DNA from 2 places in the Stenotrophomonas sp. CCNWLW162 genome. Region 2 is predicted to be linked to the other one. Evidence: riboswitches for the same ligand, from Rfam matches in the RefSeq annotation. Region 2 holds a riboswitch; the other holds the start of a gene.

Region 1 (14,981 bases), on a different contig from region 2:
GGGCATCGAACTGGCGGTCCGCACCGATCCTGATGGCCAGGGTACGGGCTATCTGCAGCTGGCCGATCCCGACGGCAACGTGATCCTGATCGACCAGCACGTGGCGCGGCCGGCGGGCGGTGACGCGGACAACATGCCAACCTAGATTGGCATCTACCGGGACACGGCCAGCCATTGCCTGGGTAGGCGTCGACCTTGGTCGACGGACAGCATGCCAACCCAGGTTGGCATCTACCAGGGCATCTGGATCAGGATGGGCGGGAGGCGCTGAAGTCCAGGCTCGCCCGCGTGCCACGCGGTTCGCAGGGTTGCAGTTGCAGGGTCCAGCCCAGGTGCTCGCACAGCCGCGCGATCAGGTCCAGGCCGATGCCGCCGCGGTCGGTTCGCTCGCCCCGCGCCATCCGCGCATGGATCGCCGCGATCTCCTCGGGGCTCATGCCATGACCGGGGTCCTGCAGGGTCAGCACCGCCGACGCACTCAGCCGCAGTTCGATATGCCCACGCCCACTGTTCTCGATGGCATTGCGCAGCAGGTTGCCGATCGCCGCCTGCACCACCGCCAGCGGCGCAACAATGTCCACCGGCGCCGCCTGGATACCGATGCTCAGGTCCTTGTCGCCCAGCAGGTGTCGATGATCGTCGACGATCTCCGGCAGCAACTGGTCCAGCGCGATGCGCTCGGCACGCGAGGCCAGGCGATCGGGATCACGGGCCAGTACCAGCAGCAGCTCGATCAGCTGCTCCACGCCCTGTGCGGTGCGCAGCACGCGCTGGATCTGCTGGCGCGCACGCTCGGGCAGGCCCGGCTGCTCCAGCGCCAGCTCGGCGGCACCGGTCATCACCGCGATCGGCGTGCGCAGCTCATGGCTGGCCGTGCTGATGAACACCCGCTCGCGTTCGACGAACTGCTCGTTGCGATCCAGGTAGTCGTTCAGTGCATCGGCAATCGTGTGCAGCTCGGAGCTGCCGCGCGGATCAACATCGATGCGCTGGCCCTGCGCCCCCGGCCGCAACGTGGCAATGTGCTGGGCCAGCAGGCTCAGCGGGCGCACCATCCGTTCCATGCCGAACGAGGCCATCAGTACGGTAACGAAGATCATGATCACGCCCGCCAGCATCACCCAGCGGGTCGCGAACTGCTCCAGGTCGTGGAAGTCGGAGATGTCCAGCGCCAGCGCCACCCGTCCCATCGACTGGGTCTCGCGCACCATCACCGCCATCTCGCGGCCCTTCACCATCACCCCGTCATGCAGTCCGGGATGCAGGGTGCGCAGGCTGTCGGGCAGGTTGATCGCATCGAAGCGGTAGAGACTGAGCGTGTCCGAATCCTGCCAGCGGTAATGCGGCTCGTGTTCAACATGCTCGACGATGCTGTCCAGTTCGGAATTGAGCAGCGCGCGCCACGCCGCGTGCTCGGCATGCTCATGCACGTAGTTGCCAACGCTGAACACCGCCAGTGACAGCAGGGCCAGGTACCCCAGCAACCACCACAGCACGCGCCGGTACAGCGGGCCGGGCTTACGCACCTTCATCAGGATCCTTGCCAGCGTCGCTGCCGGCGGTCACAGCCAACCGATAACCGACCCGCGGCAGGGTATGGATCAGCTTTTCGCCAAATGGCCCATCGACGCTGCGGCGCAGTTCGTAGACGTGTGAACGCAGCAGGTCGCCATCCGGCGGCTCGTCACCCCACAGGGCAAATTCCAGCTGCTGGCGGGTGACCGCACCGGGACTGGCCCGCATCAGCACCTCCAGCAGTTTGCGGCAGGCCGGGTACAGGTGCAGCACCTGGCCCTCACGCTGGGCTTCCAGGGTCGCAAGGTCCAGCACGAGGTCGCCGACCTGCAGCCGCTTGCGCGGGTTGCGCCCCTGTGCGCGCAGCAGCAGGGCCTCCAGCCGTACCTCCAGCTCAGGCAGCGCGAATGGCTTGGTCAGGTAGTCATCGGCACCGGCACGGAAGCCGGCGATCTTGTCCGGCAGTTCGTCGCGCGCGGTCAGCATGATCACCGGCACCTCCGAAGCATGCTCGGCGCGCAGCCGGCGCAGCACCTCGGGGCCCTCCATGCGCGGCAGCATCCAGTCCAGGATCACCGCATCGTAGGGGTGGCTGCCGGCCAGGTGCAGGCCGGTGATGCCATCCGGGGCCACGTCGAGCACGTGCCCGCGCGACTCGAAATAGTCGAACAGGTTGGCCACCAGCTGGCGGTTGTCCTCGATCACCAACAGACGCATGCACGAAACATCCACGGAAGTTCGTAGCATGGTAGCGCTGCTCATGTCGGAATGCGGTCGCCCTGCCCCGTTCTGACGCTTTTTCCACCTTTGTCACCTCAAAGTGGCTGTTTTGCTCCCGGAGCCTGCCGTGCCCGTAGCCTTTCCCCGCCAATGGCGCCTGCCCCTGTTGTGGCTGCTGATCATCGCTGCGCTGGCAGCGGGTATCGGTCTTCGGCAGCCACAGCCACCGGACGAGCCGCGCTTCGTGCTGGCGGCCAGGACCATGGTCGAGAGCGGGCAATGGCTGTTGCCGCACCGTGGCGTCGAGCTGTATGCGGAAAAGCCGCCGGTATTCATGTGGCTGCAGGCGGTCGCCTATGAAATTGTCGGCAGCTGGCAGTGGTCGTTCCTGTTGCCGTCATTGCTGGGTGCCCTGCTCAGCCTGTGGCTGGTGTCGGATCTGGCACGGCGGCTGTGGACACCGCGGCATTCCGTCTATGCCCTGGCCGCGCTTTTCTGCACCCTGCAGTTCGGGTTGATGGCCAAGCGTGCGCAGATCGACATGGCGCTGGTCGGTATGACCACCGTGGCCCTGTGGGGGCTGATGCGCCATCTGTGCGAACGTCGCAACCTGCCTGCACTGTGGTTGGCGGGGTTTGCCGCCGGGCTGGGTACCGTGACCAAGGGCGTGGGCTTCCTGCCGCTGCTGATGGTGCTGCCCTGGTTCGGCTGGTGGCTGTACCAGCGCCGTCGCGGGTACACCGTGGACGGCCCGCATCCTGCCACGCTGCTGTGGCTGATTCCCGCGTTCCTGCTGGGCGTGGGAGTGTGGCTGGCGCCGCTCGGCTGGGCCCTGCTGCATTCACCCAGCGCCGAACTGCAGGCCTACGCACATGAACTGTTGTTCAAGCAGACCGGCACCCGCTACGCCAATGCGTGGCACCACCGGCAGCCGGTCTGGTACTACCTGCAGGTGATTCTGACGCTGTGGCTGCCCGGCAGCCTGCTGCTGCCGATGTTGTTCAAGCCCTGGTGGCGCCGCCTGCGTCGTGGCGACCGTCGGCAGTGGCTGTTGCTGGGCTGGGCCGTACTGGTGCTGGTGTTCTTCAGCGCCAGCCCGGGCAAGCGCGAGGTGTACCTGTTGCCGATGCTGCCGGCGCTGGCCCTGGCCGTAGCGCCGCTGCTGCCGGGCCTGCTGCGCCGCCTGTGCGTACGCCGCTACCTGTTCGGCTACAGCATGGTGCTGATGCTGGCCACCGGCGTGCTCGGCGTGATGTTGATGACCGAACATCCCTGGGCGGTGGCTCAGCTGGAACGCCGTGCAATGCCGGACACCCTGCTGCCAGTGCTCGGTGATGGCCTGCTGACCTTCGCCATCGCCCTGGCCACGCTGATCGTGTGGTTGCGGGTACGTCGTGCTGCAACGCTGGTACTGCTCACCCACGGCATGCTGTGGATGCTCTACGGCCTGGTGCTGATTCCGGCGCTGGATCCGTATGCCTCGGCTTCGGCGCTGATGCGCAGGGTCGGCGCGCGGATCGGCCCGGACGCCGAACTGGCCCTGGTCGCCTGGCGCGAACAGAACCTGTTGCAGGCCGACCGCCCAGTGCGCGAGTTCGGCTTCAAGCGGCCGTGGGCCGAACAGTGGCATGACGCCGGCCCATGGCTGGCCGAGGCACCGGGCAAGCGCTGGCTGCTGGTGCTGGACGATGCAATGAGCCCCTGCGTGGACCCGGCCAAGGTGATTGATATTGGTGTTGCCAATCGCAATCGTTGGCAATTGCTTCCAGGAACGGCATGGGATCCCGAGTGCCATGCCGAACGGACCGGGTCGACCGCCGAAGAAGACTGAACGTTGATATGTGCCGGGCAAACATTAACCCGGCACGAACGAGCGTCCGACCCTTCTCCGACATCCAGATGACGAGCATGACCGCGGATTCCCGAACCGCCCTTTCCCAGCATGCCCGTCCGTCCCATTGATTCGGTAGCACCGCTTGCGACATCGCCACTGGCGTCAAAATTTGCCGTAACTCACCTCTGGCTGCCTGTCGCAATCGGTCTGCCCGTGTTTGCGCTGCTGATGGGTTTCGGCGGCGACCAGTGGGTGGCCGATCATCTGTTCCGCCTCGAAGGCGGCCATTGGGCGCTGCAGGACGCCTTTGTCACCCGCACACTGGTGCACAAAGCCGGCAAATGGCTGAGCACGGCAGCTGCCCTTGTGGCGATTCTGCTGTGCTTCCACCACTGGCGTAAGGGTCGCGATCGCACCCTGCGGTGGGCGCTGCTTTATGTCGTAATTGCCATGGCGCTGGGCACGGGTGTGATCTCCCTGCTGAAGTCGCTGGTGCCGATGGAATGCCCCTGGGACCTGCTGCGCTACGGCGGCCACCAGCCTTTCATCGGGCTGTTCACCGTGCGCCCAAGCGGCATGTCGCCCCAGGCCTGCTTCCCCGCTGGCCACGCCAGCGCCGGCTACACCTGGCTGTGCCTGTACTTCTTCGCGCTGTTGTGGCGTCCTGCCTGGCGCTGGGCCGGGTTGTGGATCGGCCTCGGTGCTGGTCTGGTGTTCGGCATCGGCCAGCAACTGCGCGGCGCCCACTTCCTTTCCCATGACATTGCCACTGCAATGATCTGCTGGCTGCTTTCGCTGGGCCTGTACCTGATCGTCAAGCGCGTCCTGATCCGCCGTCAGCTGGACCGTCCCAACCGCCAGGAGGCGAACGCATGAGTGCATCGGTCCAACGCCCCGCCCGCCTCCCTGCGTTGGCGGGTCTTCTTCGCTGGCGTCCCCAGCTGTCCACCGAAGCATTGATCACGCTGACCAGCCTGTTCTTCGCAGTAGCCGGCAACGGCCTGTTCTGGCACAGCGCGATGGCCAGCCATCCGGGCAGCCTGCGTTACGCGCTTTCGTTGCTGCTGTTGCTGCTGGGCGCGCACGGCCTGCTGCTGGGCATCCTGGTCTGGCGCTGGAACGCCAAGGTGGTGATCAGCGTGCTGCTGTTGGTGACCGCGTTCGCTGCGCATTACATGAGCCGCTACCACATCTATCTGGATGCGGACATGCTGCGCAATGTGCTGGCGACCGATCCCAAGGAAAGCCGCGAGCTGATGACGGTGTCGCTGCTGTGGCCGGTATTGCTGCTGGCAGTGCTGCCGATGGTGGTGCTGTGGCGCGTGCAGCTGCGCCGCCGCAGCTGGGGCCGCAGCCTGTTGTGGCGCATCGGCTTCCTGGTGGTGGCGGCGGTGACCGCACTCGGCGGTGCGCTGATTTCGTTCCAGGATGTTTCGGCACTGATGCGCAACCAGCGCGAAGTGCGTTACCTGGCCACCCCGGCCAACGTACTGCTCGGCCTGCCGCGTGCACTGCGCGGCGACAACCCGGTGCAGCGCGCACCGAAGCTTCCGATCGGCACCGACGCCAAGGCCACCCCACGCGCAGCAGCCAGCAAGCCGCGCCTGCTGGTGATCGTCATGGGCGAGACCGTGCGTGCGCAGAACTGGGGCCTCAACGGCGGGCGCAACACCACCCCGGAACTGGCACAGGCCAGCGTGGTCAATTTCCCCGACATGCATTCGTGCGGCACCAGCACCGAAGTCTCACTGCCGTGTCTGTTCTCGCCGTGGGGCCGCCACGACTACGACGAGAAGAAGATCCGCGCACACCAGTCGCTGCTGCACGTATTGAACCGCGCCGGCATCGCCCCGTTGTGGCGTGACAACCAGTCCGGCTGCAAGGGCGTGTGCGAGGGCCTGGACTTCCAGTCGCTGTCCGACGCGACCACACCGGGCCTGTGTGCCGATGGCCGCTGCATGGACGAGATCCTGTTGCAGGATCTGGCCGCCCAGGTACGTGCGAAACCGGGCGACCGGGTGGTGGTGCTGCATCAGCTGGGCAACCATGGCCCGGCCTACTTCGAGCGCTACCCACCGGCGTTCCGACGCTTCACCCCGACCTGCGACACCCGTGACATCGGCCGCTGCTCACGCGAAGAAATCACCAACAGCTACGACAACGCCGTGTTGTACACCGATCACTTCCTGACCAGGACCATCGGCACGTTGCAGGGCATGCAGGACTACGACTCGGCGATGATCTACCTGTCCGACCATGGCGAGTCGTTGGGCGAGAAGGGCCTGTTCCTGCACGGCGTGCCTTACGCGATCGCCCCGGCCGAACAGACCCGGGTGCCGATGACGATGTGGTTCTCGCAGGGCTTCGCCAGCAGCCGCGGATTGAACCTGCAGTGCCTGCGCGCACGTTCGGCAGCGTATACCGACCACGACAACCTGTTCCCGTCGGTGCTGGGTCTGATGCAGGTGAAGACATCGCTGTACGAGCGCGACCGTGACGTGTTCGCCAACTGCGAAGGTTGAGGGTTGTTCGGCAGGGCTTGCAGCCCTGCACCTGCAGAGGCAACGTCAACCGCAACGGCCGAAGCAACAGCAGAAGCGGGTTTCCCGAGGGGTGGCGGGGTGGGTCCGGTTGCGGGGGGCGCCGTAAATACATCCATGTAGGCCCGGTCGCCGCATCCATGCGGCTCACGCCCCCGCAACCGGCCCCACCCCGCCTTCGACAGTTTGCCGCGATCTGATGGAACGACCGTGGGGTCGGATCCGTTTTCCTGAGGAAAACGGATCCGACCCCATTTTGATTTTCGATACCTGACAGATGTGTCGACCAAGGTCGACACCCACCAACGGCCGCCGCGATCTGTCAGAGGTGGGGCGGTGTGGGCTTGCAGGACCGTTGGCGCCATGGATGGCGCCATCGAGCCCCCATGGATGGGTTTACGGCGTGTCCTGCAAGCCCACGCCGCCCCGCCATCCCACGGATAGCCCGCTTCTGCTGTTGCTTCGGCCGTTGCCGTTACTTCTGCGGGTGCAGGGCGCAGCCCTGCCGAACCCTACCGACTTCCGCCACTTGCGGTGGCAACGCCTGCCCACTAGCCTTCGGCGGTCGTTCACCACCCAAGGACCGCCCGTGAAACACCGTCATCTCCTGCTGGCCTCGGCAATCGCCGCCGCCACGCTGGCCCTGGCCGCCTGCAAGAAGGAAGCTGCGCCAGGCACCGACACCGCCAGCAGCAGCGCCCCGGCCGGCGAAACCGCCGACCAGTTCGTGGCCCGCATCAATGCCGAATTCAAGGCCGCCTACCCGGAGATGACCTCGGCGCAGTGGCTGTCCTCCACCTACATCAACAGTGATTCGGAACGCATCGCGGCCAAGGCCAACGAACGCTCACTGACCCAGCTCAACAGCTGGATCGAACAGGCCGCCAAGTTCGATGGCAAGCCGATGAGCGAGGACAGCAAGCGCGCGATCCACCTGCTGAAGCTGATGTCCTCGATGCCGGCACCCCGTGACCCGGCCAAGCTGGCAGAACTGACCCAGATCGCCACCCGCATGGAAGGCAGCTACGGTGCCGGCAAGTACTGCACCGACGCCAACGATCCCAACTCCTGCCGCCAGCTGGGCGAACTGGAGCAGGTGCTGGCGCGCAGCCGCGACTATGACCAGCAGCTCGATGCCTGGCAGGGCTGGCACAGCACCACCAAGAGCATGCGCGGCGACTACCAGAAGTTTGTCGGCCTGGTGAACGAAGGTGCCAAGGGCATGGGCTTCACCGATGCCGGGCAGATGTGGCGCAGCGGCTACGACATGCCGCCGGAGCAGATCGGCCCGGAAACCGACCGCCTGTGGGAGCAGGTCAAGCCGATGTACGAGCAGCTGCATTGCTATGCACGCGGCAAGCTGGACAAGACCTACGGCAAGGACAAGGCCGAAGTGGGCAACGGCCTGATCGCGGCGCATCTGCTGGGCAACATGTGGCAGCAGGACTGGTCGAACCTGTGGGACCAGCTGGAACCGTACCCGGGTGCCGGCAGCCTGGACATCACCGCTGCGCTTGAAAAGCAGTACCAGACCAACCTTAGCGCGGCGCTGGCCAAGGCCGGCAAGGATGCCAACGTAGCGGCGCAGTACAAGGCGCAGCGCGAGGCCGAACTGCGCACCGCCAAGCAGATGACCGAGCGCGCGCAGGACTTCTACGTGTCGCTGGGCATGCCGTCGCTGCCGCAGTCCTACTGGGAAAAAACCCAGTTCATCAAGCCCGATGACCGCGATGTGGTCTGCCACGCCAGCGCCTGGGACATGAACATGGAAGGCGACGTGCGCACCAAGATGTGCATCAAGCCGAACGAAGAGAACTTCACCACCATCTACCACGAGCTGGGCCACATCTATTACGACCTGGCCTACAACCCGCTGCCGCCGCTGTTCCAGGGCGGTGCCAACGATGGCTTCCATGAAGCAATCGGCGACACCATCGTGCTGGCGATGACGCCCAAGTACCTCAGCTCGATCGGCCTGGTCGATGCGCCGACCGAAAGCCGCGAGGCGGTCATCAACAACCAGATGCGCATGGCGCTGTCGGGTGTGTCGTTCCTGCCGTTCGGACTGATGATCGACCGCTGGCGCTGGGGCGTGTTCGATGGCTCCATCACCGCCGACAACTACAACAAGGCGTGGTGGGACCTGAAGGCCAAGTACCAGGGCGTGGCCCCGGCCAGCACCCGCGGCGAAGAGTTCTTCGATCCGGGCGCGAAGTACCACGTACCGGGCAACACTCCGTACACCCGCTACTTCCTGGCGCGCATCCTGCAGTTCCAGTTCTACAAGGGCCTGTGCGATGCCTCCGGCTACAAGGGCCCGCTGCATGAGTGCACCTTCTACGGCAACAAGGAAGCCGGCCAGAAGTACTGGGCGATGCTGAGCAAGGGTGCCAGCCAGCCGTGGCAGGCCACGCTGAAGGAACTGACCGGCACCGACAAGCTCGATGCCGGCCCGATGATCGAGTACTTCAGCCCGGTCAACGAATGGCTGAAGCAGCAGAACGAAGGCCAGATGTGCGGCTGGCAGGCCAACGCGGCCCCGGCGGCGAAATGAAAAAAGGGGCGGATCCGCGAGGATCCGCCCCTTTCTGGTAGTGCCGGCCGCTGTCCGGCAACTACGCGATGAAGACCCAACGGGCAGCCGGCCAGCGGCCGGCTCTACCGAAATGCCTGTCAGCTGTTCTTCTTCGCGGCCATCGCTGCGGCCAGTTCGGCCTTGAATTCCTCGAAGGTCTGGCCCTTTTCCTTCGCTTCGGCCTGCGCAGCATCACGCAGTGCATCCGAGTACACCAGGCGCACCGGCGTGCCGTTGCGTTCGTGCAGTTCGCCAGCCTGCATGATCAAGGCCAGCACCTGGGCAGCACTCTCGCTCTGGCCGGCGATGCGGCCATCCATGCCCAGCACCCATTCGCCATCGCGCCGGACGATACCGGCCAGCAGCGTGCGCTGCGGGTCGCGCAGTTCGGCATGCGGCTCCACCGGCGAGGCCTGCGCGGCTGCCTTGTTGGCGGCCTGCTTTTCCTGGCGACGGCGCTGGTCGCGGCGGATCTTGGAGCTGGTGGACATGATGCGGTACCGCTGCGAGGGGGGCGCAAGGATAACGCACCCCGCCCGCAGCACCGCTTCACGCCACCGCTCAGTCCAGCACTTTGCCGTGCCGCCAGTAGCCCATGAAGGTGATGGCGCGGCGGTCCAGCCCGCAGTCACGCACCAGATGGCGGCGGATCGCCATGACCGCACCCGCCTCGCCGGCCACCCAGGCATACAGCGGTCCGGCCACGCTGGCATCGGCCTGCTCCCACAGGATCTGCGCGTCGACATCGATCTCTTCCAGCGCATCGCCGGCAGCCACGCTCGAGGTCGCCGCCAGCCGTTCCTGGACCGCCTGCAGCAGCGGCTGGCCATAGGCGGCCTGCCCACGCGGCAACCACACCAGCTCGGCGGTGCCCGGCGCTTTCAACGGCACCGCGTCGCCGGCCTGGGCCACTTCCAGCAATGCCAGCGTGCGCGGCGGATCAGGCATGGCCGCCAGTTCCTCCAGGATGCCCGCCACCGCAGGCAACGCCGTCTCATCGGCCACCAGCAGTACCTGGCCGACACCGGCCGGCGGCTTCCATTCCCAACCTTCGCTGCTGTCGGCACAGTCGGCATCGGGGGCCAGCAGCACGACACGGTCACCCGGCCGCGCATGCATGGCCCAGCGCGAAGCGGGCCCGGTCACGCCGTGGATGACGAAATCAACGTCGACCTCGCCCTGCTCGGCACGCAGCTGGCGGATGGTGTAGGTGCGCATCGGCGGCCGCAGCTCATCAGGCAGGGCCCGGTAGCGCGGATACCAGTCCTCGCCGCTGGGCACCTGTGGCACCTCCTGGCCGGGCAAGGGGAAGAACACCTTGATCCGCTGGTCCGGGCCTTCGGTCTTCATCCGCGCCACGTCGGCACCGGTGAACACCATGCGGTCCAGGGAAGGGGAAAGAACGCGGCGCTCCTTCAGCGCCACCTCGAACAGGCGGTAGGTCTGCTGCGCAGCCATGGGGGTACCTCATGCGACGACATCGGATTGGCTGGCTGTCGTGCATCCACGCACCGGCTGGCTGGAATGCCCAGCCTAGTCCGGTTGTCCGCGGCTGCAAGGATGTGCCGGCATCCCCGCCAGCTCTACCCCTGCACGCTGCTCAATGACCCGTGCAGGCTGCCTGCGCCGCGCGCTCGCGCTGGTGTTCCCAGTACCAGAACACGAAGCCGGCGCCAAAGAACGCGGCCTGGCCCAGTGCCAGGTGCAGCGGGCTGGCGCTGAGCAGCGGCGACACCACGCCGGCCACCACGGTGCTGATCATCAGCTGCACGAAGGCCTGCAGCGAGGACGCCAGGCCACGCTGGTGCGGATACATGTCCAGCACCGCCAGCGCCAGGATCGGGAAGATCAGCGCCATGCCCATGCCGCCCAGGAAGATCGGCATCACCGCCCACGGCAGTGCGAACTGTGGTGCCAGGCCGACGTAGCCGATGTTCAGCAGCACCGACAGCGCACACAGGCCGAAACCGATGGAGACCTGTCGCGTAGGGCTGCTGTGCCCGGCCATGCGCCCGGACAGGAACGAGCCGGTGGTCATGCCGCCGATGGTGGGAATGAACAGCCAGGCGAAGCCGCCCTCGCCCAGGTGCAGGTGCTGCATCACGAACACCGGCGCCGAGGAGATGTACAGGAACACGCCACCGAAGCCGATGCTGCCGGCCAGCGCCAGGCGCAGGAAACGCGGATTGAAGCCGATGCGCACGTAGTCGCGCAGCAGCACGCGCGGTGACAACGGCACGCGCGCCTCGACCGGATGGGTTTCCGGCAGGTAGCGTGCGGTAGCCGCCAGCAGCACCAGCGCGAACACCACCAGGAACCAGAAGATCAACGGCCAGCCAGCGCCGCTGAGCAGGATCCAGCCACCGATGATCGGGGCGATTGCCGGAGCGATGCCGAACAGCATCGACACCTGGCTCATCAGCCGCTGTGCGTCATGGCCGTGGTACAGGTCGCGGATCACCGCTCGGCCGACGATCATGCCGACACCTGCCGACAGGCCCTGCAGTGCGCGGAACGCCAGCAGCGTGGTCAGGTCGGTAGACAATGCACAGCCCACCGAGGCGCCGACGAAGATCACCAGACCGCCGAGGATCACCCGCTTGCGGCCCCAGGCGTCGGACAGCGGTCCATGGGCCAGGCTCATCAGGCCGTAGAACAGCAGGTACACGCTGATGGTCTGCTGCACCGCCACTTCGTCCACCGCCAGGCGCTGGGCCAGCTGCGGGAACGCCGGGAAGATGGTGTCGATCGAGAACGGACCGAACATGGCCAGGCCAGCAAGCAGCAGGGCCATGCGGCGGGTGGAGGGAGCAACAGCGGCGGTCATGGAGAGGCGTCCGGCAGGGCCATGCGCGGCACGCACGGCGGGCGCCAGTCCCCTGAAACAGGGACAGCGCCAGATGAATTCGGGTATCCGCCCATCATAGGTGGGGATTGCGCCCCGCGCCATGCACGGATGCACAAAACGCACGGCCGGGCCATCGGCCATTCAGGCGCAGCGGCGCCTCCCGGGAGCGGCCGGCCGGCGCGCAACGGGCTATAATCGGCGGGCAACACGGTGGGAGAAGCGGAACACCGCTGCCGAAGGCGCAACGCCCGTAATCGCTCAGGCCCGATACCACCCGTAACAGAACTCTGGAGAGACCGGTTCAATCCGGCGCCGAAGGGGCAAGAAGCAGCGGTCCGCCGCGCTTTCAAACTCTCAGGCAAAAGGACAGAGGGGCGCCCCGCAGACCGCCGACCGGCGGCTTGTGCCCGTGCGTGTGCCCTTTCCTGACGGATCCTTCGCCATGTCCCAGAACACCCCTTCCCTGCGTGAGCTCGAGCATCATTCGGCCTTCGTCGAGCGCCACATCGGCCCCAACGATGCCGAGATCGCGCAGATGCTCGGCGTCATCGGCCACGCCTCGCTGGATGCGATGACCGATGCCATTGTGCCGGCCAAGATCAAGTCGCCGGCACCGCTGGCGCTGCCGGAGTCGATCACCGAAGTGCAGGCGCTGGCGAAGATCCGCGCGATCGCCGACAAGAACACCGTACTGCGCAGCTTCATCGGCCAGGGCTACTACGGCACCCACACGCCGAACGTGATCCTGCGCAACATCCTGGAAAACCCGGCCTGGTACACCGCCTACACCCCGTACCAGGCGGAAATCTCGCAGGGCCGCATGGAAGCGCTGATCAACTTCCAGACCCTGTGCGCCGACCTGACCGGCATGGAAATCGCCAACGCCTCGCTGCTGGACGAAGCGACCGCCGCCGCCGAAGCGATGACCCTGGCCAAGCGCTCGGCCAAGTCGAAGTCGGACACCTTCTTCGTGCACGACGCCGTACACCCGCAGACGCTGGAACTGCTGCGCACCCGCGCCGAACCGATGGGCATCGTGCTGCGCGTGGGCACGCCGGCCGAAGCGCTGGAAGCGGACGGCTTCGGCCTGCTGCTGCAGTACCCGGATACCTTCGGCCAGGTGGGCGATTACAAGGCGCTGGTCGATGCCGTGCACGCACGCGGCGGCCTGGTGGCGGTTGCCACCGACCTGCTGGCGCTGACCCTGCTGGCCGCCCCCGGCGAATGGGGCGCGGACATCGTCGTCGGCAACAGCCAGCGTTTCGGCGTGCCGTTCGGCTTCGGTGGCCCGCACGCTGCGTTCATGGCCTGCCGTGACGCCTACAAGCGTTCGATGCCGGGCCGCCTGATCGGCGTCTCGATCGACGCGCAGGGCAACCCGGCCTACCGCCTGACCCTGCAGACCCGCGAGCAGCACATCCGTCGCGAGAAGGCCACCTCCAACATCTGCACCGCGCAGGTGCTGCTGGCGGTGATGGCCTCGATGTATGCCGTCTACCACGGCCCGGAAGGCCTGACCCGCATCGCGCGCCGCACCCACCGCCTGGCTTCGATCCTGGCTGCGGCACTGCGCAAGGCCGGCGTGCAGGTCGGTGGTGACTTCTTCGACACCCTGCATGTCACCGGCGTGCACGCCGATGAGATCCACGCCAAGGCCCGTGCCGCCGGTTACAACCTGCGTGCGATCGACAGCGACTCGGTCGGCATCAGCCTGGACGAAACCACCACCCGCGCCGACATCGTGGCCGTGGCTGCCGTGTTCGGTGCCTCGCTGGACGTGGACGCACTGGATGCCAGCACCGCCGACGCACTGCCGGCCGGCCTGCTGCGCCAGTCTGAATTCCTGACCCACCCGGTGTTCAACACCCACCACAGCGAGCACGAGCTGCTGCGCTACCTGCGCTCGCTGGCCGACAAGGACCTGGCGATGGACCGCACGATGATCCCGCTGGGCTCGTGCACCATGAAGCTCAACGCCACCGCCGAGATGATTCCGGTGACCTGGCCGGAGTTCTCGCAGATCCATCCGCTGGTGCCGGCCGACCAGGCGCTGGGCTACAAGGAACTGATCGACTCGCTGGAAGCGATGCTGGTCGAATGCACCGGCTACGACGCAGTGAGCCTGCAGCCGAACTCCGGCGCGCAGGGCGAGTATGCCGGCCTGCTGGCGATCCGTGCCTACCACCGTTCGCGCGGCGAAGACCATCGTGACATCTGCCTTATCCCGGACTCGGCGCACGGCACCAACCCGGCCTCGGCGCAGATGTGCGGCATGAAGGTGGTGGTGACCAAGACCGACGCCAACGGCAACGTCGACGTCGAGGACATCCGCCTCAACGCCGAGAAGTACAGCGACCGCCTGGCCGCGATCATGATGACCTACCCGTCCACGCACGGCGTGTTCGAGGAAGAAGTGGTGGAGATCTGCGAGATCATCCACAAGCACGGCGGCCAGGTGTACACCGACGGTGCCAACATGAACGCTCTGGTCGGCGTGGCCAAGCCGGGCAAGTGGGGTTCGGACGTTTCCCACCTGAACCTGCACAAGACCTTCTGCATCCCGCACGGCGGCGGCGGCCCGGGCGTTGGCCCGTGCGCGGTCAAGGAGCACCTGGCGCCGTTCCTGCCGGGCAAGCTGGGGGACCACGGCCCGGTCGGCATGGTCAGCGCGGCCAGCTTCGGCAGCGCCTCGATCCTGCCGATCAGCTGGATGTACATCGCGATGATGGGTACCGAAGGCCTGCGCAAGGCCACCCAGGTCGCCCAGCTCAACGCCAACTACATCGCCAAGCGCCTGGCTCCGCACTTCAAGACCCTGTACACCGGCCGCAACGGCCTGGTGGCACACGAGTGCATCCTGGACGTGCGCCCGCTGGAGAAGACCAGCGGCATCGGTGCCGAAGACGTGGCCAAGCGCCTGATCGACTTCGGCTTCCATGCCCCGACGCT
Region 2 (14,981 bases):
CTGGCCGAGTCATTGTTCGACCAGCACACGCAGTGGATCGGTGGCCTGTTCAATGGGCTCGAAGCTGGCGAACAGCAGCAGCTTTCGCAGCTGCTGCACAAGGTCTGGCAGCACACCGACGCCGGGCGTGAGACTGCGGCATGAGCGGTGCCATCGCCGCAGAGCGCCTGCGTGCGCTCAACCGTGGCAGCGTCGCGACGACCCATCTGGCCGAGTGCCTTGCAGTGGACTTCGCTGCGCTGCTGCAGGTGGTAGCCCCCGCACTTGGACCGGATGCGCTGCAACGCATGCGCGACGCTGCGGGAAAGGGCATCACCCGACGCATGGGTTTGGCCGCACAGCTGCTGCGCGGGGCGGGGCAGGGCACGCCTGCGCTCTGGCAGGCTCACAGCTCTGACACCGTGCGCGGCTGGGCCTGCTATCTGATCGGCAGCGATGCCTCTACACCGCTGGCAACGAAGCTGCAGGCGATGCGACCGCTGGCCGATGACCCGCACTTCGGCGTGCGCGAATGGGCGTGGCTGGCATTGCGTGCCGACATCGTTGCTGCGCCGATGCAGGCACTTGAGTACCTGCAGCCGTGGACGCATGACGCATCGCCGTACCTGCGTCGCTTCGCCTGCGAGGCGCTGCGCCCGCGCGGCGTCTGGGCCACGCATATCGCGCTGTTCAAGCAGCGTCCGGAACTTGCGTTGCCGGTGCTGGAAGCACTCGCCGACGATCCCGAGCGCTATGTGCAGGATTCGGTTGGCAACTGGCTCAACGATGCTGGCAGGACGCAGCCGCAGTGGCTGCTTGATCTCTGCACGCGCTGGCAGCGCGAACGCGACAGCGCTGCCAATGCCTACATCCGCAAGCGCGCACTGCGCTCGCTGCAATCCCGGTAGCGCCGGGCCATGCCCGGCGGACGCCAATCGACCACCTCAGGGAAGACCACCATGCCGCACACGCTCATCGAGCTCTACAGCGCCACCCCCGCCTGGACCACGCTGCCTCCCGAACAACGCGCGGCCTTCTTCGCCCTCATCGGCGCCGGTATGCAGCAGTTCGATCCGGCCCGCATCATGCCGCTGGCGATGGGCCGCATTGCCACGGGCGTACCGCGCGGCAGTGGTGAGCAGTTCTACGCGGTCTGGCGCTGCGCCAGCCGCGAGGAGGCCGACGCGCTGGTGGCGGGCATCGCCGCCACCGGCTGGCACGACTACTTCACCACCACCCATGCGGTAGGCGCGGTGGACGGCATGGCCCAGCACTTGGCTGATCTGGCTGCGCTGTAACGACGTGAAGAGCGCTCGCATGGCCCAGCCCACGGCATGGATGGCACATGCGCCTGTCACCGAGACACGGTAAACAGTGCATTGCCCATGTCCGTCCGCAGGGAAGTTGATCATGCAGAGCAAGCTCCAGGTCACGTTGTTCGGCCCTCTTGGTGCCAGCCCGGCGCTGCAGGTGCCGGGGCAGGAGGGGCCGTCGGTGGCCATTCCGGAAGCGACCCTGCGGCAGCTGGTCTCCGATCTTTACACCGCGCGCTCCCTGCTCAACCCCGAGCAGCTGGACGAAGCCAGGCAGGAGCTGGACCGCGTGCTGGAGCGCTGGGCGGACATCCATGAAGGCCTGCTGCTGGACGTGGAAGTGCATGGCAGATGAGCGACTTCGCATGCGTGCCGCCGCGTAGTCGTCCCAGACGGGCCCATCGCTGAACCGCGTTCCCAGTTGCGGATGAAACATTTTGCACTGCGCAAAAGCTGTGCTATCAATACAACCCATGAACGCAGCCCCCACCAGCTTTTACTGGTATTACTTTCCGAAGCCACTGGCGGAGGAAGGACTGCGCTCACCCTGAAGAAAGCTTCAGACGCATTCCCGAAAGCCGCCAGCGAACCTGGCGGCTTTTTTCATGCCGCCACGCTGGGGACCCCCAACGTTCCGGAGATCTCCCGCAATGCCCCCGCACACCGACGACCTGCGTATCCGCACCATCGAACCGCTGACACCGCCTGCCCAGCTGCTGGCGATGCTGCCCTGTGACGATGAAGCTTCCGACACCGTCAGCGCCTCGCGCGCGGCCCTGCACCAGATCCTGCACGGCCGTGACGACCGCTTGGCGGTGGTGGTGGGCCCGTGCTCGATCCACGACCCGAACGCTGCCATTGAGTACGCCCAGCGCCTGAAGCCGCTGCGCGACGCACTGGCCGGCGAACTGGAAATCGTCATGCGCGTGTACTTCGAGAAGCCGCGCACCACGGTGGGCTGGAAGGGCCTGATCAACGACCCGGACCTGGACGGCAGCTTCAAGATCGACAAGGGCCTGCGCATCGCCCGCGGCCTGCTGCGCGACATCAACAAGCTGGGCCTTCCGGCCGGTGTCGAGTTCCTCGACGTGATCTCGCCGCAGTACATCGCCGACCTGGTGGCATGGGGCGCGATCGGTGCGCGTACCACCGAGAGCCAGGTACACCGCGAGCTGGCTTCGGGGCTGTCGTGCCCGGTCGGCTTCAAGAACGGCACCGATGGCAACGTGAAGATCGCCGCTGACGCAGTGGGTGCGGCATCCAATCCGCATCACTTCCTGTCGGTCACCAAGCAGGGCGGCACGGCCATCGTGTCGACCACGGGCAACCCGGATTGCCATGTGATCCTGCGCGGTGGCAAGCAGCCGAACTACGACGCGGGCAGCGTTGCCGAGGCCTGCCAGGTGCTGGCCAAGTCCAAGCTGCCGACGCGTTTGATGATCGATGCCAGCCACGCCAACAGCCTGAAGAACCCGGAGAACCAGCCGAAGGTGATCGACGACATCGCCGTTCAGCTGGAAGACGGTGAACAGCGCATCGTTGGCGTGATGATCGAGAGCCATCTGGTCGGTGGCCGCCAGGAGCTGGTGGAAGGCCAGTCGCTGGTCTACGGGCAGAGCATCACCGATGGGTGCATCGATTGGGACACCACCGTGACGGTGCTGGAGCGACTGGCTGCGGCCGTGCGCGCCCGTCGCGACGTAAAGGTGTCCGAAGCCGCCTGAGTGCGGCACGTGTGTGGATGGCGGCCAGCGCCTGCGGGGGTGCGGCCGCGATCAGGGCCGGTCGGAGTTGGAGGCCGGCCCATCTGCACCGGCGATGCGCCTGGCGCTGCGCATGAGCGACAGCGCCAGGTACATCGCCGGGGTGGTGTACAGCGTCAGCCACTGGCTGACCAGCAACCCGCCCACAATGGCGATTCCCAGCGGTTGCCGGAGTTCCCAGCCTTCGCCGTTGGCCAGCATCAGCGGCAGCGTGCCCAGCAGCGCCGCCAGCGAGGTCATCAGGATCGGCCGCAGGCGCAATCGCGCTGCTTCCATCACCGCGTCCCGTGCAGTCAGGCCACGCCGCTCGCCGGCCAGCGCGAAGTCCACCAGCAGGATGGTGTTCTTCATCACCACACCGACCAGCAGGAACAGACCGAGCAGCGCGATCAGGTTCAGTTCGTTGCCGAACAGCCACAGCGCCAGCAGTGCGCCGATGCCGGCCGAGGGCAAGGTGGACAGGATCACCAGCGGCTGCAGGAAACTCTCGTAGAGGATGCCCAGCACCAGGTAGACCGCCAGCGTGGCGCCCAGCACCAGCCACAGCTGGCGGGAGCGCAGCTGCTCCAGGCCGCCGGCTTCGCCGGACAGTTTTCCCTGTACAGAACGTGGCAGCATCAGTTTCGACATCGCACCATCGATTGCCTGCGTGGCCTGTTCCAGGCCCACCCCCGGTGCCAGCGCGAACTCGATCCAGATCGAGGCGAACTGCTCACTGTGGTACACCCGGTCCGGTGCCATGCCATAGCGCCAGCTGGCGATGCTCGACAGCGGAATGCGCTGGCCGTTGCCATCGATCACCTGCAGGCGTGGCAGCGTGCCCGGGTCCTGGGTGTGCTTCGGGTCCAGCTCCATCACCACGCGGTACTGGTTGAGGCTGTCGTACAGCGTGGCGACCTGGCGCTGGCTGAAGGAGTTGTTGAGCATGTTGGCCACCGTGCGCAGGTCCACGCCGTGGCGCGCGGCTGCTTCGCGGTCGATGTCCAGCATCACCTGGCGCATGCCTGCTTCGCCCTGTGCTTCCACGTCCACCAGTTCGGGCAGGCCACGCAGCGCGGCAGCCACCTTCGGCGCCCATTCGCGCAGCGGTGCTGTATCGGCCGACAGCAGCTGGAACTCGTACTTGCCACTGCTGCCTGCGCCCTCCAGGCGGATGTCCTGGTCCACCCACAGATAGAGATTGCCGCCGGGCAGCTTGGGCAGCCGCGCGCGCAGGCGGTCAATCACCTCCTGGCTGGAGACCTTTCGCTCGGCCAGAGGCTTCATCTTGATCATGATGAAGGCGTTGTTGACCCCGTTGCTGCCACCGATGTAGCCGATGATGTCCTCAATGGCCGGGTCGGACAGCAACAGCTTCCTGTACGCATCGATCTTCGGTTGCATGGCCTGGAAGGACAGGCCGTCATCGCCACGGGCGAAGCCGCGCAGCTGCGCGGTGTCCTGCTTGGGCACGATGCCCTTGGGCACCTGCTGGAACAGCCACGTGTTGAGCGCGATGACTGCAACGAAGGCCAGCAACGGCCAGCGCAGCCGGCGCAGGCTGGCCTGCAGCGTGCGCAGGTAAGCGCCGCGCACGCGCTCGAACAGTGCATTGCTGCCGCGCTGCCAACGCGAGGGTTGCTGCGCGGCATCCACGAACAATCGTGCACACAGCATCGGAACCAGGCTCAGCGCGACCAGCACGGAGACCGTCATTGCCGCCACCAGGGTCAGCGAGAATTCGCGGAACAGGCGTTCGACGAAGTCATCCAGGAACAGGATGGCGACGAACACCACGGCCAGTGCAACGTTCATCGACAGCAGCGTGGCACCGACTTCCGATGCGCCACGCACCGCCGCCTGCCAGCGGTCCGCGCCGAGTTCGCGATGGCGGGCGATGTTCTCCAGCACCACGATGGCATCGTCCACCACCAGCACCGCCGCGACAATCAACGCCATCAGCGAGAGCGTGTTGAGCGAGAAGCCCATCAGCGCGATCAGCGCCAGCGTACCGAACAGCACCACCGGGATCGCCACGCTGGGCACCAGTGCAGCACGCCAGTGGCCGAGGAAGGCCAGCACCACCAGCACCACCAATACGATCGCCAGCACCAGGGTGACCTCTGCCTCATGCAGGGTGGCGCGGATTACCGGCGAGCGGTCCATCACCAGCCGCATGTCCACGCCGGAGGGCAGCAGTGCATGCAGCTGGGGCAGCTGCGCCTGGATGGCATCGACGGTAGCGATGATGTTGGCGCCGGGTTGGCGGCTGACGATCAGCAGCACGGCCGGGCGTTCGTTGTGGAAGCCGCTGGCATAGCGGTCCTCCACGCCATCGGCAACGGCGGCTACATCGCCCAGCCGCAGCGTGCGGTCGTCGCTCACCTTCAGAGCCAACTCGCGATACTGCGCGGCCTGGCGCAGTTGCAGCGGCGCTTCCAGCTGCCACTGCTGGTGCGCATCCCCCACCGCACCCAACGGGCGCACCGCATTGGCGCGGGCGATGACCTGGGCTACGTCTTCCAGCGCCAGCCCGGCGTGGTTCAGTGCGTTCGGATCCAGCGACACACGCACTGCCGGCAAGGCACTGCCGCCCACCTGCACTTCGCCCACGCCTGGTACCTGCGACAGCTTCTGCGCCAGCACGGTGGAGGCCAGGTCATACAGCTGGCCTGGCGAGCGCGTGTCCGAAGTCAGTGCCAGTGCCAGGATCGGTGCCTGCGAAGGATTCACCTTGCGGTACTGCGGCATGCCCGGCATGCCACTGGGCAGCTGGCCGCGAGCGAGGTTGATCGCGGCCTGCACTTCACGTGCGGCCTCATCGATATCACGGCCGAGCACGAACTTCAGTTCGATCTGGGTCTGGCCCTGGGTGCTGGCCGAATCGATGCGCGAGATGCCGGGCAGGCTGCCCAGCGCACGCTCCAACGGCGTGGCCACGGTGGCGGCCATCGATTCGGGCGAGGCGCCGGGCAGGCTGGCACTGACTTCAATGGCTGGGTAGTCCACCTGTGGCAGCGGCGCCACCGGCAACAGCCGCAGCGCCAGCAGGCCGGCCAGCACCAGTGCCACCGCCAGCAGGATCGTTGCTACCGGGCGCTGCACGCAGGCCTGCGCCAGGCGCGCGATGGGGGTCACGCGCGTGCCTCGTCAGCGCCCGTCGGGGCCGCTGCACGGCCACGCTGCAGGCGGTCGAAGGCCAGGTAGATCACCGGCGTGGTGAACAGCGTCAATACCTGGCTGACCAGCAGTCCGCCCACCATCACCCAGCCCAGTGGCTGCCGCAGCTCGGCGCCGGAACCGCTGGCCAGCATCAGCGGTACCGCGCCGAACAGTGCGGCCAGCGTGGTCATCAGGATCGGCCGGAAGCGCAGCAGCGCGGCCTGATGGATCGCCTCGCGTGGTGACATGCCGCGTGTGCGCTGCGCGTCCAGCGCGAAGTCGATCATCATGATCGCGTTCTTCTTCACCAGCCCGATCAGCAGCACGATGCCGATCACCGCGATCAGATCCAGGCTGCGTCCGCTCAGCCACAGTGCGGCCAATGCACCCACGGTGGCCGAGGGCAGGGTGGACAGGATGGTGATGGGATGGATGAAGCTCTCGTAGAGCACGCCCAGCACGATGTACATCACTACCACGGCCGCCAGGATCAGCCACAACGTGGACGATAGCGAGCTGCTGAAGGCGGCCGCCGCGCCCTGCAGGCGAAGTTCGATGCTCTGCGGCAGATTCACCTGCGCGCGCGCGGCGAGCACGGCATCCACCGCTTCGCCCAGCGAAGCGCCCGGGGCAAGATTGAACGAAAGCGTAGCCGCCGGGAACTGGCCCACGTGATTGCGCAGCAGCGCGGACGGACCCACCTCTACACGCGCTACCGAACCCAGCGGCACGGTCTGCCCGGCGCTGTTGCGCACGCGCAGGCCGGTGATGGCTTCCGGTCCCGGCTGGCGCGACGGATCGGCTTCCAGCACCACCCGGTATTGGCTGGCCTGGGTGAAGATGGTTGAAATCTGGCGCTGCCCATAGGCGTCGTACAGGGCATCGGCTACCGCTTCCACGCTTACGCCCAGGCGCGCCGCCGCATCGCGGTCGATCGCCACGCGCGCCTGCCGCCCCTGCATCTGCAGATCGCTGGACACATCACGCAGCGCCGGCGACTGGCGCAAGGCCTGCAGAAGCTTCGGTGTCCAGCTTTCCAGCGCTTCCAGATCCGGCGTGGTCAGGGTGAACTGGTACTGGTTGCGGCTGATGCGGTCTTCGATGCCCAGTTCCTGCACCGGTTGCAGGTACAGGGTGATGCCGGGAATCTTCGCCACGCGCTGCTGCAGCCGTTCCATCACGACGGCGGCACCGTCGCGGTCGCCATGCGGTTTCAGTTCGATCAGCAGGCGGCCGGTGTTGAGCGTGGCGTTGTTGCCGTCCACGCCGATGTAGGACGAGACGCTGGCCACTGCCTCGTCGGCTTCGATGGCCGCCGCCAGCGCCTGCTGGCGCTCGCGCATGGCCTGGAACGAGATAGCCTGTGGTGCCTCGCTGATGCCTTGCACCAGGCCGGCATCCTGCACCGGGAAGAAACCCTTGGGCACGGCGAAGTACAGCGCTACGGTCAGTGCCAGCGTCGCCACCGTGGCCAGCAGCATCAGCGGCTGGCGCTGCAGCACCCAGCGCAGCTGGCGGTCGTAAAGGGTGATGACGCGGTCGAAGACATCTTGTTTTGGGGTCGGAGCCCTGGCTGGATCCGACCCCTGGACCGGGGTCAGATCCCCGTGGGGCTCTGACCCCTTCGCATGCGGCTTCAGGAAGCGCGCGCACAGCATCGGCGTCAGCGTCAGCGAGACCAGCAGCGAGATGCCGATGGCTACCGCCAGCGTCACCGCGAACTCATGGAACAGCGCGCCCACCAGGTCGGCCATGAACAGCAGCGGGATCAGTACCGCGATCAGCGAGACCGTCAAGGAGACCAGAGTGAAGCCGATTTCCGCTGCACCCCTGAGCGCCGCCTCGCGGGGGCTTTCGCCGTCCTCCAGATGGCGGGCGATGTTCTCCAGCATCACGATGGCGTCGTCCACCACGAAGCCGGTGGCGATGGTCAGTGCCATCAGCGTGAGGTTGTTGAGCGAATAGCCGGCCAGCAGCATCACCGAGAAGGTGCCGACCAGCGACAGCGGCACTGCAACGCTGGGAATCAGTGTGGCCGGCAGATTGCGCAGGAACACCCAGGTGACCAGCACCACCAGCGCGATGGCCAGCACCAGTTCCTTCTGCACGCCGCGCACCGACGCGCGGATCGATTCGGTGCGGTCACTCAGCACGTCCATCTGCACGCCGGCCGGCAGCGTGGTCTGCAGCTGCGGCAGCAATGCTCGCACCTGCTCGACCACGGCGATCACGTTGGCACCGGGCTGGCGCTGGATGTTCACCAGAACTGCCGGCGTAGTGCCGCTCCAGGCGGCCAGCTGTCGGTTCTCAGCGCCATCGCTGATGGTGGCCACATCGCCCAGCCGTAGTGGCGCGCCGTCACGCCAGGCCAGTACCAGCGCGCGGTATTCGGCCACGCTGCGCATCTGATCGTTGGCGTCGAGCATCACCGCTCGGATCGGGCCATCGAAGCTGCCCTTGGGCAGGTTGACGTTGGCCGCAGCAATCGCGGTACGGATGTGGTCCATGCCCAGGCCGTTGGCGGCCAGTGCCGCTGGATTGACCTGGATGCGCACTGCAGGGCGCTGGCCGCCGGCCAGGCTGACCAGCCCGACGCCGGGCAGCTGCGCCAGACGCTGGGCAATGCGCGTATCGACCAGATCGTGCACCTGCGGCAGCGACAGTCCCTGCGAGGTCACCGCCAATGTCAGGATCGGTGTGTCGGCCGGGTTGACCTTGCGGTACACCGGCGGTACCGGCAGGTCTCCGGGAAGGAAGCTGCCTGCCGCGTTGATGGCGGCCTGCACGTCCTGCTCGGCCACGCCCAGCGACACCTCCAGCCCGAACTGCAGGGTAATGACCGAGGCGCCGCCGGAACTGGTCGACGACAGTTGTTTCAGACCGGGAATCTGCCCGAGCTGGCGTTCCAGCGGCGCGGTGATGGTGCGTGTGGTCAGTTCCGGGCTGGCCCCCGGATACAGCGTTGTGATCTGGATGATCGGATAGTCGACCTGCGGCAGTGCGGCCACCGGCAGCAGGCGGTAGGCCAGTACACCGGACAGCAGCAACGCCACCATCAGGAGAGTCGTTGCGACCGGGCGCAGGATGAACGGGCGCGAGAGATTCATGCGCCGGCCTTGATCGCGGCCTCCTCGGTGATGATCTCCACCGCCGTGCCGTCTTCCAGCCCGTCGATGCCTTCGATCACCACCTGGTCGCCGGCCACCAGTCCGGAGCGCACGGCCACGCGTCCATCGTCGGCCGGACCGAGCACCACGTTGCGGCGCTGTGCCTTGTTGTCCTTGTCGACGATATGCACGTAGTTGCCCTGGCTGCCGAACTGCACGGCGGCATCGGGAATCAGCAGCGCGCGCTGCTCGCCCAGTTGCAGGCGGACGTTGACGAACTGGTTGGGGAACAGCGCCAGATCGTGGTTGTCGAAGTGCGCACGCAGTTTCAGCGTGCCAGTGGCGGTATCGATGCGGTTGTCGACACTGGACAGCGCGCCACTGGCAAGCTGCCGGCCTTCTTCGCGGTCCCAGGTTTCCACTGCCAGCGCCGGTTGCACCTGCACGGCATCGAGCAGCGCCGGCAGCTCGGGTTCGGGCACGGTGAACAGAACGCTGATCGGTGCGGTCTGTGCCAGCGTCACCAGGCCTTCGGCATCGCTGGCGCGTACCAGGTTGCCCACGTCCAACCGGCGCAGCCCGACGCGGCCACTGACCGGTGCGGTGATGCGGGTGTACTGCAGCTGCAGGCGCGCCTCGTCAACAGACGCCTGATCGCTGAGGCGGCGGCCCTGCAGCTGGCGCACCTTGCTCTGCTGGTCGCTCAGTTCCTGCCCGGACACGTAGTTCTGCTTCTGCAGTTCGCGGTAGCGCTGCAGCTGGCGCTCGGCGTTCTCCAGCTCGGCCAGGTTCTGTTGCTGGGTGCCCTTGGCCTGCGCCAGCTTCACTTCATACGGGCGCGGGTCGATCTGCGCCAGCAGATCGCCGGCCTTCACCTGCTGGCCTTCCTGGAAATGCAGTCGCAGCAGTTCGCCATCCACACGGCTGCGTACCACCACGCTGTGCAGCGGCGTGACCGTACCGACCGCCTTCAGGCGCAGTACCAGCGGCTCGGCGCTGGCGCGGGCGATGCGCACGGGTACCGTCTTGCCGGGTGCATCGTCGCCGGCACCGGCCTCCGTGCGTGGCCAGAACCCCCACAGCAGGCCGCCGGCAAGGGCAACGCCCAGCATGATCAGCAACGGGCGGGCACGACGGAAGCGGGAGTTTTCGGCGACAGACATGGGGCATCCTGCGCCCTGCGCGCGCAGGGACATGCGGGCCCGTCGGTGCGTTCACGGCACCACGGGCAGCGGGGAGGGAGTGTCTGGCGGGGCCGCGGGCGCGGCGTGGCTGGATGCCGTCGCGGCAGCGACGGGGCGACAATGGTAGCCAATCACCCTGGCCAATGCCGCATGACCAACGTCATGCAACGCAATCGGTAGTGCCGGCCGCTGGCCTGCAACCGGCTGGAATCTGCGGGCGTGCGCCGTGTTTCCGGTCAGCGGCCGGCACTACCATCAAGCAATCAATGCACTTCGTCGTGATAGACGAACTTCGGCATTTCCCAGCGGTAGTGGATCGCCAGCAGGCGCAGCGCGAAGCCGCCGCCCAGGCAGCACAGGATCGCGGTAGCGTCGGCCACGCCCCAGTGCAGCAGCAACAGGTAGGCCGCGCCGGTCAGCAGCGCGATGATCGCGTACAGCTCTTTCTGGAAGATCAGCGGCACCTCGTTGCAGAGGATGTCGCGCAGCACGCCGCCGAAGGCGCCTGTCAGCATGCCGGCAATCAGCACGATCGGCATGGCATGGCCGGCCTCACGTGCGATCGAGCAGCCGATCAGGGTGAAGGCGATCAGGCCCAGGCCATCGAGCACCAGGAAGGTGCGGCGGAAGTGGTGCATCCAGCGTGCGACCCAGGTGGCGATCAGCGCCGCACACACGGTGAAGCCCAGGTACTCGGGATGCTTCACCCAGCCCAGCGGATAGTGGCCGAGCAGGATGTCGCGCAGTGATCCGCCGCCGAGGGCGGTGACGCAGGCGATCATGACCACACCGAACAGGTCCATGCGGCGGCGGCCGGCGGACAGCGCGCCGGTCATGGCTTCGGCGGAAATAGCGATCAGGTAGATGATGGACAACAGCATGGGACAGGCTCCGGGCGCGGTGGGGCCGGCCATGCGCCACTATCGCCATTGCCTGCGCAATGACGGGATGACGATGACCGGTGCCGCTCCCGCTGTCCTTTTGCCTGAGAGTTCAGCGGCATGGGCCGCGTGCCCCTTCGGCGGATCGTCCCGGGCGTGCCCGGTGACCTCTCTCCAGCTCGGCGAGTCGAATGCATGGTTGGTGGGATTCCAGCCCACCGGCCTGAGCGATCATGGGAGCCTGCGCCTTCGGCGGGCGCCAGCGCGGCGCCTCTCTCCTGCATTCGGGCGCCAGTATATCCGCTGCAGTGCAGCACGGCATAATCCGGGCATGGCACCGTCCCTCCGCCCGTGGTTCCTGTACCTGCTCGAATGCCGCGATGGCAGCTACTACGCCGGCATCAGCACCGACGTGGACGCGCGTTTCGCTGCCCACCAGGCCGGAAAGGGCGCGCGTTACACCCGGTCGCGGCCACCACTGCGGGTCCTGGCGGTGCGCGAGTACCCGGACCGAGCAGCGGCCTCACGTGCCGAATGGGAGCTCAAGCGGCAGCCGCGCGAACGCAAACTGGCCTGGCTGTTGCAGTAGATCCACGCCATGCGTGGATGGGGCGCATCCGGCCATGCCATGATCGCCCAGCCTTCAGCGCTGGAGACCCGGATGTCCACCGTTGCCCTGTTGTTCGCACTTTCCGCAGCAGCAAGCCCTGCCGCCGACGCCGCCACGATCGCAGCCATCGAAGCCACCTGCCATGACTACGTGGATGGCCAGCTGGAGGCCGACCCGCAGCGCGTCGCCCGTTCCCTGCATCCGGACCTGGCCAAACGTGCGGTGCTCGGTGATACACCGGACGAACGCCTGGGCCTGCGCCGGATGTCGAAGGAAGAGCTGGTTGCGTTGACGAAGCAGGGCGCGTTGAAGACCCCGAAAGATCAATGGGATCGCCGCTGCACGGTGCTGGACGTGACCGGCAACGCCGCATCGGTGCGGCTGGAAACCCCGTGGTTCGTCGACTACTTCCACATGGGCCGCTTCGAGCAGCGCTGGGTGATCGTCAACGCGCTGTGGTACCCGAAGCCGAAGGCGCCGTGAGCCGAGCATGGGCTCGGCTCTACAGGAACATGCGTGCGGCCCTAGCGCCTCGGCCGCCGGTCTTCCTGGTCATCACCGAAGATGATGCGCGCGCTGCGCTGGTAGCTCCAGTACGCCACGGCCCAGTTCAGCAGCACCACGATGCGGTTGCGGAAACCGATCAGGAAGAACACGTGCGCGGCCAGCCAGAACCACCAGGCGAGGATGCCCGAGAGCTGCAGCCTGCCCAAGTGCACGATTGCAGCCATGCGGCCGATGGTGGCGAGGTTGCCGAAGTCGGCGTACTTGAAGGGACCTGGCGCCGGCTTGTCGTGCAGGCGCGCGCGGAGCACCTCGGCCACGTACTTGCCCATCTGCTTGGCGGCGGGCGCAACGCCGGGTACCGGCTTGCCGTTGGCCTGGTTCAGCACGGCCAGATCGCCGGCCACGAACAGCTCCGGATGGCCAGGCAGTGTCAGGTCGGGTTGCACCTGCACGCGGCCGGCGCGGTCCAGCGGCACGTCCAGTGTACGCGCCAGCGGTGAAGCAGCCACACCGGCGGCCCATACCACCGTGCGTGCCGGCACGAATTGATCGCCGAGCTTGAAGCCCTGGCTGTCGATGTCGCTCACCGGGGTGCCGGTCAGCACTTCCACGCCCAGTTTCTCCAGTTGTCGGCGTGCCTTCAGCGAAAGCACTTCCGGGAACGAAGACAACACGCGTGGGCCAGCTTCGACCAGCCGCACCTTGGCGCTGGCCGGATCGATATGGCGGAACTCGTTGCGCAGCGTATGCCGTGCGATCTCTGCCAGGGTGCCTGCCAGTTCAACACCGGTGGGGCCACCGCCGACCACGGCGAAGCTCAGCCACGCCGCCTTCTTCGCCGGGTCCGGTTCGGCCTCGGCACGTTCGAACGCCAGCAACAGCTTGCGGCGCAGCGCGATGGCATCGTCCAGGGTCTTCAGGCCGGGGGCATCATCGGCCCACTGGTCGTTGCCGAAGTAGGCGTGGGTGGCGCCTGTGGCCAGCAGCAGGGTGTCGTAGTCCAGCGTGCTGCCATCGGCCATGCGGATCTGTCGGGCCTGCTTGTCGATGGTGACCACTTCGCCGAGACGGACTTCCACATTGCGCTGGTGGCCGAGGATGTGGCGCAGCGGTGCGGCGATATCCGGCGCGGACAGGCCGGCGGTGGCCACCTGGTACAGCAGCGGCTGGAACAGATGGTGGTTGCGGCGGTCGACCAGGGTGATGCGTATGCGCTCGCGGGCCAGGGCACGGGTGGCCCAGAGACCGGCAAAACCGCCGCCGACAACAACCAGGTGGGGAACGCGCTCGCGACTCATCGACTCACTCCAGTGGGGGCATGGGGGAAGCGCTTGGCATCTTCGCACGGCAGGCGGTTGTCACGTCAGCGCCCGCGCGGATCGGCGATACTCGGGTTCAGGCAACCGCCCGCGAGGAATCCATGAGCGAACCGGAAAAGCGCATCGCCCTGTTGATCGACGCCGACAATGCGCCGGCATCGAAAATCGACGAGGTCCTGGCCGAAGTCGCCCGCTACGGCGTGGCCAACGTTCGCCGTGCCTATGGCAACTGGAAGAGCCCACGGTTGAAGGGATGGGAGGCGGTGCTGCACGAGTACGCGATCCGTCCGATCCAGCAGTTCGCCTACAGCAAGGGCAAGAATGCTTCGGACATGGCGATGGTGATCGATGCCATGGACCTGCTGTACGCGCGCAATCTGGATGGCTTCGCCATCGTGTCCAGCGATGCCGATTTCACCCCGATGGTGATGCGCCTGCTGACCGATGGCGTGAAGGTCTATGGCTTCGGCGAAAAGAAGACGCCGGAGCCGTTCGTCAACGCCTGCTCGAAGTTCACCTATCTGGAGGCGTTGGGGCAGACTCATGCCAGCGTGCAGGATGCGGAACAGTCATCGAACGAACAGGCACCGAACGAGCCGGTGGCCAACGACGATGCGCGTCCGCGCAAGAGCGGCGCGGAAATGCGCAGCGATACGCGTCTGGTGAAGATGCTGCGACGCGCGGTGTCCTCGGCCGAGGGCGAGGATGGCTGGTCGCACCTGGGCCCGGTCGGCAGCCAGATCGGCAACCAGGCCTCGTTCGACCCGCGCAACTACGGTTACGGCAAGCTCAGCGACCTGCTGGCCGCGATTGGCCTGTTCGAGCTGAAAAAGGACGGCAAGTCCTCCTACGTGCGCGCGCTGCCGAAGAAGAACCGGTAGCGCCAGAAGAACCGGTAGCGCCGGGCCATGCCCGGCGGGTGCGCGAGGGAGTCATGCCACTCGCACATCCGCATGCCGATCAGGCGTATCGTTGCCGCTCGCATTGCCAGCAAGGAAAACCCGCATGTTGAAGATCTGGGGCCGTCGCAATTCCAGCAACGTCCGCAAGGTGCTGTGGTGCGCCGAGGAGATCGGCCTGCCGTATGAGTCCATCGAAGTCGGTGGCAGCCACGGCGGCACGCAGACGCCGGAATACCAGGCGATGAATCCCAACAGCCTGGTGCCGGTGATCGAGG

Evidence for each region. Region 2 has a riboswitch for glycine ahead of V9K93_RS06790 (trimeric intracellular cation channel family protein). Riboswitches for the same ligand answer to the same signal wherever they lie in the genome.
Region 1: linked by a shared signal. The riboswitch ahead of gcvP (aminomethyl-transferring glycine dehydrogenase) and the one ahead of V9K93_RS06790 (trimeric intracellular cation channel family protein) in region 2 are both predicted to bind glycine.

What each region holds. Positions count from the first base shown of each region.
Region 1 is NZ_JBBCBL010000011.1:16,614-31,594, forward strand. It holds gene V9K93_RS19525 (VOC family protein) at 1-145, shown strand, start outside; gene V9K93_RS19530 (sensor histidine kinase) at 249-1,532, opposite strand; gene V9K93_RS19535 (response regulator transcription factor) at 1,519-2,232, opposite strand; gene V9K93_RS19540 (ArnT family glycosyltransferase) at 2,345-4,066, shown strand; gene V9K93_RS19545 (phosphatase PAP2 family protein) at 4,178-4,945, shown strand; gene V9K93_RS19550 (phosphoethanolamine transferase) at 4,942-6,591, shown strand; gene V9K93_RS19555 (M2 family metallopeptidase) at 7,199-9,163, shown strand; gene V9K93_RS19560 (hypothetical protein) at 9,283-9,675, opposite strand; gene V9K93_RS19565 (siderophore-interacting protein) at 9,746-10,642, opposite strand; gene V9K93_RS19570 (multidrug effflux MFS transporter) at 10,785-12,011, opposite strand; glycine riboswitch at 12,310-12,412, shown strand; gene gcvP (aminomethyl-transferring glycine dehydrogenase) at 12,475-14,981, shown strand, end outside.
Region 2 is NZ_JBBCBL010000002.1:384,390-399,370, reverse strand. It holds gene V9K93_RS06830 (MarR family winged helix-turn-helix transcriptional regulator) at 1-144, shown strand, start outside; gene V9K93_RS06825 (DNA alkylation repair protein) at 141-887, shown strand; gene V9K93_RS06820 (DUF6616 family protein) at 939-1,277, shown strand; gene V9K93_RS06815 (hypothetical protein) at 1,390-1,647, shown strand; gene V9K93_RS06810 (3-deoxy-7-phosphoheptulonate synthase) at 1,943-3,016, shown strand; gene V9K93_RS06805 (efflux RND transporter permease subunit) at 3,068-6,172, opposite strand; gene V9K93_RS06800 (multidrug efflux RND transporter permease subunit) at 6,169-9,303, opposite strand; gene V9K93_RS06795 (MdtA/MuxA family multidrug efflux RND transporter periplasmic adaptor subunit) at 9,300-10,466, opposite strand; gene V9K93_RS06790 (trimeric intracellular cation channel family protein) at 10,751-11,368, opposite strand; glycine riboswitch at 11,453-11,556, opposite strand; glycine riboswitch at 11,570-11,659, opposite strand; gene V9K93_RS06785 (GIY-YIG nuclease family protein) at 11,700-11,957, shown strand; gene V9K93_RS06780 (nuclear transport factor 2 family protein) at 12,030-12,461, shown strand; gene V9K93_RS06775 (NAD(P)/FAD-dependent oxidoreductase) at 12,503-13,783, opposite strand; gene V9K93_RS06770 (NYN domain-containing protein) at 13,906-14,685, shown strand; gene V9K93_RS06765 (glutathione S-transferase family protein) at 14,810-14,981, shown strand, end outside.